3 regions of the Mesorhizobium sp. CNPSo 4661 genome follow, and region 1 is predicted to be linked to each of the others. Evidence: predicted binding sites of a transcription regulator. Region 1 holds the regulator's gene; each other region holds the start of a gene.
The links. The regulator PhoB, encoded in region 1, activates phosphate uptake and scavenging genes when phosphate is short. The targets are predictions, from matches to a motif close to TGTCATNNANCTGTCAT.
Positions count from the first base shown of each region.

Region 2: AC0YKC_RS12485 (PhoX family protein) is a predicted target of PhoB. The motif match lies at 2,149-2,165, and genes of this name have one in related genera.
Region 3: AC0YKC_RS11135 (acid phosphatase) is a predicted target of PhoB. The motif match lies at 1,664-1,680, and genes of this name have one in related genera.

Region 1 is NZ_JBWGIO010000005.1:153,530-156,802, reverse strand. It holds gene AC0YKC_RS09240 (ROK family protein) at 1-503, shown strand, start outside; gene phoB (phosphate regulon transcriptional regulator PhoB) at 831-1,520, opposite strand; gene phoU (phosphate signaling complex protein PhoU) at 1,537-2,244, opposite strand; gene pstB (phosphate ABC transporter ATP-binding protein PstB) at 2,265-3,068, opposite strand; gene pstA (phosphate ABC transporter permease PstA) at 3,065-3,273, opposite strand, start outside.
Region 2 is NZ_JBWGIO010000007.1:165,838-169,110, forward strand. It holds gene AC0YKC_RS12485 (PhoX family protein) at 89-2,086, opposite strand; gene AC0YKC_RS12490 (hypothetical protein) at 2,320-2,658, shown strand; gene AC0YKC_RS12495 (phosphatase PAP2 family protein) at 2,673-3,273, shown strand, end outside.
Region 3 is NZ_JBWGIO010000006.1:210,028-213,300, reverse strand. It holds gene AC0YKC_RS11145 (MaoC family dehydratase) at 1-28, shown strand, start outside; gene AC0YKC_RS11140 (adenine phosphoribosyltransferase) at 184-729, opposite strand; gene AC0YKC_RS11135 (acid phosphatase) at 924-1,619, opposite strand; gene AC0YKC_RS11130 (cytochrome c1) at 1,760-2,617, opposite strand; gene AC0YKC_RS11125 (cytochrome b) at 2,645-3,273, opposite strand, start outside.

The DNA of each region.
Region 1 (3,273 bases):
ACATGATCCACCGCCCGGGCGGCGCGCTTTGCCGCTGCGGCCGGCGCGGCTGCGTCGAGGCCTATGCCGGCAATTACGCGATCTGGCGCAGCGCCATGAAAATGAGCGAGGACGCCGAGCCGGTCGACGTCGGCGACGCCGACATGCGAGCCCTCGCCGCCAAGGCGCGCGAGAAGGACGGCCCCGAGCGGGAGGCTTACCGTCGGGCCGGCGAGGCGCTTGGTTTCGGTCTCGGCAGCCTGTTCGCCCTCATCGACCCGGCGCCCGTGGCCATGGTCGGCGTCAGCGCGGCCGCCTTCGACCTGATCGAGCCGGCGCTAAGGGCGGCGATCGCCCAGACCGCGGGCGGCCAGCACTCGGAATCGATCTCCTTCGACACCGAGCCTAACGAGCTGCCGCTGATCCGCGAAGGCTGCGCCATGCGCGCGCTGACCTTCGTCGACCAGGAGATTTTCGCGCCGGGCATGCAGGCAAGAGCGGGCAGCGGAAAAAACGTGGCCTGAGCGGCTTTGAAGTGACCGCTGGTCGCTGAGGACAGCAGCAGACGCTTGAGATTAGCGATGGCCCCGCAGCTTCGTCATTCCAGGGCGAAGCAGGAGCGAAGCTCCGTCGCGAAGACCCTGGAATCCATGCCGTTACTTCGATCGTAGGCGCAGCGGAGCAGAATTCTGCACCGCCCCGGCACGTCGAAGTCACGGAATGGATCCTCGGGTCTGCGCTGCGTCGCTACGCTCCTTGCTCCGCCCGTGGATGACGACGCTAGAAGCGTCTCGGCTAATCACCATCGCAGATGCCGGGAGCGGAGCCGTCAGCGCTTCCGCGCCCTATCCCTAATCCTCCCTGATCGCGTAACCCGCCCCGCGAATGGTTCGGATGACGTCGGGCATGCGGCCGTTGTTGACCGCCTTGCGCAAGCGGCCGACATGGACGTCCACCGTGCGCTCGTCGATATAGATCGTCTCGCCCCAGACATTGTCGAGCAGTTGGCTGCGCGAGAACACGCGGCCAGGATGCCGCATCATGAATTCGAGCAGGCGGAACTCGGTCGGGCCGAGCCTTATCTCGCTCTTCTTGCGGTAGACGCGATGCGACTCGCGGTCGAGCACGATGTCGCCGACCTTGAGCACGCTGGACAGCACCTCCGGCTTGGCGCGGCGCAGCAGCGCCTTGACGCGCGCCATGAATTCCGGCGTCGAGAACGGCTTGACCAGGTAGTCGTCGGCGCCGGTCGAGAGCCCGCGCACGCGGTCGCTTTCCTCGCCCCGCGCCGTCAGCATGATGATCGGCAGCCGCTCGGTCTCGGGCCGCATCCTGAGGCGCCGGCAGAGCTCGATGCCGGAAACCGCCGGCACCATCCAGTCGAGCACGAGCAGGTCGGGAACGTTTTCCTGAAGGCGGATTTCGGCCTCGTCGCCGCGGGTCACCACTTCCACCTGGTAACCCTCGGATTCGAGATTGTAGCGGAGCAGCACCCCCAGCGGCTCCTCATCCTCCACCACCATGATGCGTGGCGCGATCATCGGGGTAACCTTCTCGTCAGGCCGCCGGCGCCGACATTGCCGTCTCGTCCTGCTTGGGACGGTTGGCGGGCAATTGCGTACCGGTGAGCACATAATAGGCGTTCTCGGCGATGTTGGTCACATGGTCGCCGATGCGCTCGAGATTCTTGGCGCAGAACAGAAGATGCGTGCAAGCGGTGATGTTGCGCGGATCTTCCATCATGTAGGTCAACAGCTCGCGGAAGACGGACGTGTATTTGACGTCGATGCGCTCGTCGTCGTTGCGCAGCTTGGCCAGCGCAGTGGCGTCGCCCACCATATATTCCTGGGTCACGGCCTGGACCTGGATCAGCACCAGCTGCGCCATGGAATCGATCGAATGCGTGAGGTCGCGCGGCGCGGTGCTGACGCCGACCGCGCCAACGCGCTTGGCGATGTTCTTGGCAAGATCGCCGATGCGTTCGAGATCGCCCGCCATGCGGATCGAGCCGACAACGTTGCGCAGGTCGTCCGCCATCGGCTGCCGCTTGGCGATCAGCGTGATGGCGCGGTCGTCAAGCTCGCGCTGGCGCGCGTCCATGATGGCGTCGTCGGAGACGACGCGCTGCGCCAGCGCATTGTCGGTTTCGAGCAGGGCCCTGGTCGCGCCGCCGACCATGGAGCCGGCCAGATCGCCCATGTCGTTGATAAGCCGGCTGATCTGCCTCAGATCCTCGTCGAAGGAGGCGACGGTATGTTCGGCCATGATGATGTCCTCGTATGAACTCAGCCGAAGCGGCCGGTGATGTAGTCCTGCGTGCGCTTTTCGCGGGGCGAGGTGAAGATCTTCTCGGTCCGGTCGAACTCCACCAGCTCGCCCAGATACATGAACGCCGTCTGCCTCGACACGCGCGCCGCCTGCTGCATGTTGTGGGTGACGATGACGATCGTATAGTCGGCCTGCAACTCGTCGATCAGTTCCTCGATCTTGGCGGTCGACAGCGGATCGAGCGCCGAGGCCGGCTCGTCGAGCAGGATGACCTCGGGCTTCACCGCCACGGTGCGGGCGATGCACAGGCGCTGCTGTTGGCCGCCGGAAAGGCTGAGGCCGCTGGCGTTGAGCTTGTCCTTGACCTCGTTCCACAGCGCGGCGCGCTTCAGCGCCGACTCGACGCGGCTGTCCATCTCGGCCTTGCTGATCTTCTCATACAGCCTGACGCCGAAGGCGATGTTCTCGTAGATCGACATCGGGAACGGCGTCGGCTTCTGGAACACCATGCCGATCTTGGTGCGCAGCAGGTTGAGGTCCTGCGAGCGGTCGAGGATGTTCTTGCCGTCGAGCAGTACCTGGCCCTCGGCGCTCTGCTTCGGATAGAGCTCGTAGATGCGGTTGAGCACGCGCAGCAGCGTCGACTTCCCGCAGCCCGACGGGCCGATGAAGGCGGTCACGCTGCGCTCCGGCAAGGACAGGTTGATGTCCTTCAGCGCCTTCGATTGGCCATAGTAGAAATTGAGGTTCTTGACCTCGATCTTGGCCTTCTCGACGGTCGTGTCGGCTACGTTCAGGTCGGTGGACAACATCGGTTTCATCTGTCCTCTCTGCGTCCGGTCAGGCTGCGGGCGATGATGCTCAGCCCGAGAACCGTAAGGGTGATTATGAGTGCGCCCGTCCAGGCCAGTTGCTGCCATTCCTCGTAGGGGCTGAGGGCGAACTGGAAGATGGTCACCGGCAGGCTGGCCATCGGGGCATTGAGATTGCTCGACCAGAACTGGTTGTTGAGCGCGGTGAAGAGAA
Region 2 (3,273 bases), on a different contig from region 1:
GCTCCTGCTCCGCCCTGGAATGACGACGTTGGGGAGGTTTCGGCCAATCCCCAACGTCCGTGATCATGCATGCCGATGCGGCAGCAACTCACACCGCGATCTTGCCGCCGCCCTGCTTCGTAATCGCGACGACCGAAGGCCGCACCGGCATGTCCGGCTTGAAGTCCGGCCAGCGGGTCGACGGATCCTCGTAGTAGGACGGACGGCCAAAGCCGTCCCAGTCCTCGCCGCCGTCGCCCGGATGCTGGACGGCGACGAAAGCCGTCTGGTCGTCCGGCGCGAAGAGCGGGCCGCACATTTCGGCGCCGATCGGCACGCGGAAGAACAGTTTCGAGGTCGCCCGCGCCGGGCCTTCGGTGTCGACCGCCCAGAGGCCGTCGGTGCGGCCGGTGGCCTTCGGGCCCTGGCCGTCGGTGGCGACCCACAGCCGCCCGGCGGAATCGACGGCGCAATTGTCCGGCATGCCGAACCAGCCATGGGCGGTGGTCGCGGTCGAGAAGGTGGCGCCGACATCGGCCACCGACGGGTCGCCGCATTTCAACAACACTTCCCACTTGCCCTTGGCAGCGGCGAAGTCGCCGCCATCCTCGACAATCTCGATGATGTGGCCGAAGGCGTTGTCGGCGCGCGGGTTGGCGGCGTCGACCTGCTCGGCCTTGCGCTTGGAATTGTTGGTCAGCATGACATAGACCTTGCCGTTGCCGGCATTGGGCTGGATATCCTCCGGCCGGTCCATCTTGGTGGCGCCGAGCAGGTCGGCGGCGCGGCGCGTCTCGATCAGCACGTCGGCCTGGGATGCAAAGCCGTTCTCCGCCGTCAGCGGCGCCTTACCGAAGACGATCGGCATCCATTCGACCGAACCGTCCTCGGCGAACTTCGCCACATGCAGCGTGCCGTCGTCGAGCAGGTTCATGTTAGCCGCGCGGTCATCGGGATTGAACTTACCGGCGGTGACGAATTTGTAGACATAGTCGAAGCGCTCGTCGTCGCCGAGATAGAAGACGACGCGGCCGTCCCTGGCGACGATCGATTCGGCGCCCTCATGCTTGAAACGGCCCATGGCGGTGCGCTTCCGCGGCACGGAGTTGGGATCGTTGACGTCGACCTCGACGATCCAGCCGAACCGGTTCGGCTCGTTCGGCTCCCTGGCGAGGTTGAAGCGATCGTAATGCGCGCCCCACTCGTAAGCGCCTTCCGGAATGCCGAGGCGCTTGTAGTTGGCGGCCTCCTTGTGGCCCGCTGGCAGGTCGCCGGAAAAGTAGCCGTGGATGTTCTCCTCGGCCATCACATAGGTGCCCCAGGGCGTGACGCCGCCGGCGCAATTGTTGAGCGTGCCGATCACCTTGGCGCCGGACGGATCGGCATTGGTCTTGAGGCGCTCGTGCCCGGCGGCCGGGCCCGACAGCGCCATTTCGGTGTTGGAGGTGATGCGGCGGTTGAGCTTGCCGTCGCGCACCACCTGCCACTTGCCGTCCTGCTTGCGGATCTCGACGATGGTGCCGCCATGCGCGGCCATCTCGACATCGACCTGCTGCTTCGAAAGCGGTGCGACCTCGGCCTTCTTCTTCCCGTCCTTCTCGACGACCGAAACGATGCCGGGGAACATCAGATGCGGGTTGGTGTATTCGTGGTTGACGACCAAAAGGCCGTGCTCGGCCGAGCCGTCGATCGGGATATAGCCGACATAGTCGTTGTTGTAGCCGAACTGCCTGGCCTGTGCCTCGGCCGACTGTTTTGTCGGATCGAACTCCGGCGAGTCGGCGAAGAGCGGATCGCCCCAGCGCAACAGCACGTCGGCGTCATAGCCCGGCGCGACATGGTGCTTGTCGTCGATGCCGGCCTCGAGCTCGTCGAATTTGAAGGCCGAGCCTTCGGCAGCGCGCGCCTCGTCGGCGGCGACCAGGGCCAGCGGGCTGACGGTGGCGGCGATGGCCGAGACGGCCAGCGAACCCATGAGGAAGCCGCGGCGCGAGAAACGCGCGGCGATGATCTCGCCCATGGTGCGGTTGTCGGTCGGGTTGACGGGCGGGCCGTCATTTTCCTCGAGCTGGCTGGTGCGGAAACGGGTCTCAGGGGTCACGGTCATGTTGTTCCTCTGGCTTCTTGAGGTGGCTGGGGATTTGACCTTTCGACCCCTAAAGCGCGCCGATCACATTTTCGTGACATGGCCGTGATTTGCCAAGCTGTCGATGCCGGCCGCTTTCTCGCCGTCACTATACGGGAGAAGGAGGCTTCGCCGCGATCAGCTTGACGGCTTCGCCCGCTTCGGAAACAAGGGCGGCGGCCGGCGCGGCGACGGCGTTCAAGAAGGGACGGCAAGTGAGTTTCTGGGGACTGGCGCAGCTCGGCATTTCGACGGTGATGTTCCTGCTGGCGGCGATGGCGGCCAAGCAATGGGGGATGGCACCGAGCCTTGCCAAATTGCTTTTGACATTGGCGCTCTACACGGCCGGCAATCTGATCATGCTGCGGCTAGTGCGCGAGTTCGGCATGTCGGTGTCGTTCAGCCTGTCGGCGGTGATCCAGCTTGTCGCGGTCAATGTCGTGGCGCTCGCTTTTTTCGGCGAACGGCTAAACGCTTTGCAGGCAACCGGCATGGTGCTGGCGATCGCCGCCGTCGCCCTGATCACGCTCGGGCCCTATATGCAGAAGCTCTGACGTTTGAGCCTCCGATGAAATCATCCTCCGGCGCGCTGCTTGCAAAGATAGAATTCCCCCTGCTCTTGGCCGGGCTGGTCATCGCCGGCTGTCTGTGGGGCTTCGAGGAATTGATGGAAGTGGCGCGCGCCACGACCCCGCATGCCTTCGATACGGAAATCCTGCTTGCCTTCCGCCACGCCGGGCAGCCGGACAGCCCGATCGGCCCGCCCTGGCTGGAGGGCGCGGTGCGCGACATCACCGCGCTGGGCAGCACCGTTGTGCTGGTGCTGATCACAACGGCGACGATCGTCTATCTGCTCTTGATCCGCAGACCGGCGACAGCCCTGTTCATGTTCGCGGCCGTAGCGGGCGGGCAGGTGCTTTCCAGCCTGCTCAAGCTCGAGGTCGACCGGCCGCGCCCCGACCTCGTCTCGCATCTCGTCACCGAGACGTCGCTGTCCTTTCCAAGCGGGCACGCCATGCTGTCGGCGGTGACCTATCTGACCCTCGGCTCGCTGGCGGCCCGCTTCCTGCCGGACCGCAGGTCGAAAGTCTTCGTGCTTGGCCTTGCCGTCCTCACCACGGTGCTGGTCGGCACCAGCCGCGTCTATCTCGGCGTGCACTGGCCGTCCG
Region 3 (3,273 bases), on a different contig from region 1:
CAGCGCCGTGCTGGTGAAGGTGGAGTAGTGAATGGTGAATGGTGAATGGTGAGTAGTGTGTAGTGTGTAGTGTGCGCGGATAAATTCGACGCTTATCATCGAATAGCCATTCACTATTCACTATTCACTATTCACTATTCACTATTCACTATTCACTATTCACTATTCACTACTCACCACCGACTAATGCCCCTCGAACCCGATCAGCGTCCTGACCGGCACGTCGAGCGCTTCCAGCTTCTTGCGGCCGCCGAGGTCCGGCAGGTCGATGACGAAGCAGGCCGCGACGATGTCGGCGCCGATCTGCCTGAGCAGCTTCACCGCCGCTTCCGCCGTGCCGCCGGTGGCAATCAGGTCGTCGACCACGATCACCTTCTCGCCCGGCGAGACGCCGTCCTTGTGCATCTCCATCTCGTCCAGCCCGTATTCGAGGCTGTAGGCCACCCGCACCGTCTCATAAGGCAGCTTGCCCTTCTTGCGGATCGGCACGAAGCCCGCCGAAAGCTGGTGCGCCACGGCGCCGCCCAGGATGAAGCCGCGCGCCTCGATGCCGGCGATCTTGTCGATCTTCAGCCCGGCATAGGGATGCACCAGCTCGTCGATGGCGCGGCGAAAGGCGCGCGCATTGCCGAGCAGCGTGGTGATGTCGCGAAACAGGATGCCGGGCCTGGGGTAATCCGGAATGGTGCGGATGGCCGCAAGCAGCGTGTCTTCGAGGGAGGATTTCATCGAGGCTTTCCGCGTGTCCGGCTGTCGGATTTGACGGCGTCGGCCATTGCTGCCGACGCGACCGACAAGGGCTACCGCGATGTTACGCCAGAGACAAGCACATCCGGCAAAGGATCAGCCCCTGAACGGCCTCGGCCATAATGAAAAGGGCGCCTGCGAAGGCGCCCTTCGAAAAGCAGACGAGATCGCCGCGACTACATGCCGAGATCCGAGCGCAACTCGGAGCGCGCCACTTCGTATTCGGCCTTGAAATCGGGGCGGTTGAGCAGGACCGCGGCAATGACGCTGCCGGAAATCTTGCCCATCTCGATATCGGACGGATAGTGGATGCCGCCGACCACGCGGTTATGGGCATATTCGGCCGCGCGCGCCATGATCTCAGCGCGCTTTTCCGGAACCATGTCGGCGAGGATGATGCCCATCATGGTGCCGACCGTCGCATGACCCGACGGCCAGGAACCGGAGCTCGACAGCTTGACGACCGGCTTGACCAGGTCGCTGAGCTGATGTGGGCGCGGACGCTTCCAGACATCCTTGGCCGGATCGACGACGGCGCCTTCGGTCGCCACGACGCGATCGAAGAAGGCGCTGAACTTCGGCAGCGTTTCCTTGTTGAACTTCGGCCCCATGACATCCGCGAAGCGCCAGACATTCTCTTCGGCATCGGCGATGGCGCGCTTTTCCATTTCCGGCGTGCGCGTCACCTGCAACGTCAGCACCTCGCCGAGCTCGGCTTTGGTTTCCGCCGAATCATTGGCTGGCGGCGGCGGCAGGATCATCGTCAGGTCGATGTCCTTGTTGGTGACGAAAGGCTGGGCTTCGTCAGCATGGGCGGCGTATCCAGTGACGAGCAGCAGGAAGCCGGCAGCGAGCGAGACGTATCCTCTCATGGGTGTGATCCTTTGATGAGGGCAAGGCAGGATCACCGCCCGCGATGACGGCCATGTGACATGGTCCGGTTTACGCATGCCGAAATGCAAGAAGGGCGCCTTGCGGCGCCCTTCTTGGATTGCGTGCGGTCGATAGCGCCTCAGTGCGCCACGTCGGCCCACACGCGGCGCTTGGTCATGTAGATCAATGCGCCGAACAGCAGCAGGAACGCCAGCACGCGGAAGCCGGTCTTCTTGCGGTCTTCCATATGCGGCTCTGCCGCCCATGCCAGGAAGCTCGCCACATCGCGAGAATACTGATCGACTGTCTGCGGCGCGCCGTCGTCATAAGTCACCTGACCGTCGGAGAGCGGCTTCGGCATCTTCAGCGACACGCCCGACATGAAATACGGATTGTAGTGCGTGCCTTCCGGGATGACCATGCCGGCGGGCGGCGTCTGATCGTAGCCGGTCAGCAGCGAGTGGATGTAGTCCGGGCCACCCGCATCATACTGGGTGAAGATGTCGAAGACGAACTGCGGAAAACCGCGCTCGACGCCGCGCGCCTTGGCGAGCAGCGACATGTCCGGCGGAGCGGCCCCGCCATTGGCAGCTGCCGCGGCCTCTACATTCGGGAACGGCGCCGGGAAATGGTCCGACGGCTTGCCGGGACGATCGAACATGTCGCCGGCATCGTTGGGGCCGTCATGGATCGTGTAGCTCGCGGCCAGCGACTTGATCTGGGCCTCGGAATAGCCGAGGTCCGACAGCGTGCGGAACGCCACCAGATTCATCGAATGGCAGGCCGAGCAGACTTCCTTATAAACCTTGAGGCCGCGCTGCAGCTGCGCCTTGTCATAGGTTCCGAACGGGCCGGTGAAGCTCCAGCTCATTTCCTTCGGCTCGTTGATCGGGAAATGCGTCGGCGCGGCCGCGTTGTGTTCCTCTTCAGCGGCTATTGCCGCGGTGCCGGCAGCCACAAGGCCGATCAGCGCCAGCGAGGTGAGAATCTTCTTCATGCCAAATCCCCTTAGATTCTCTACCGCTCAGCCCTTGGTCTGTGGTGCGGCCGTAGCGCCCGCCGGATGCCCGCTGCCGCCTTTGTTCTTCTCCAGCACCGCCTCGGTGATCGAGTTCGGCAGCCTGCGCGGCGTCTCGATCAGGCCGAGCACCGGCATGATGATCAGGAAGAAGGCGAAGTAGAAGAGCGTGGCCATCTGCGCCATGAACACATAAGCGCCTTCCGCCGGCTGCGAGCCAAGCCAGCCAAGCAGGATGGCGTCGGCCACGAACAGCCAGAAGAACAGCTTGTACCACGGGCGGTACACTGCCGAGCGCACCTTGGAGGTATCGAGCCACGGCACCAGGAACAGCATGGCGATGGCGCCGAACATGCACAGCACGCCGCCGAGTTTGGAGTTGATCGGCCCGACGTTGAAGGTGATGGCGCGCAGGATCGCGTAGAACGGCAGGAAGTACCATTCCGGAACGATGTGGGCCGGCGTCTTCAGCGGGTTGGCGACGATATAGTTGTCGGCATGGCCGAGATAATTCGGCAGGTAGAAGATGAAATAAGCAAAGACGAACAGGAACACGATCATGCCAAACGCGTCCTTGATGGTCGCATAGGGCGTGAACGCCACGGTGTCGGTCTTCGACTTGACCTCGATGCCGG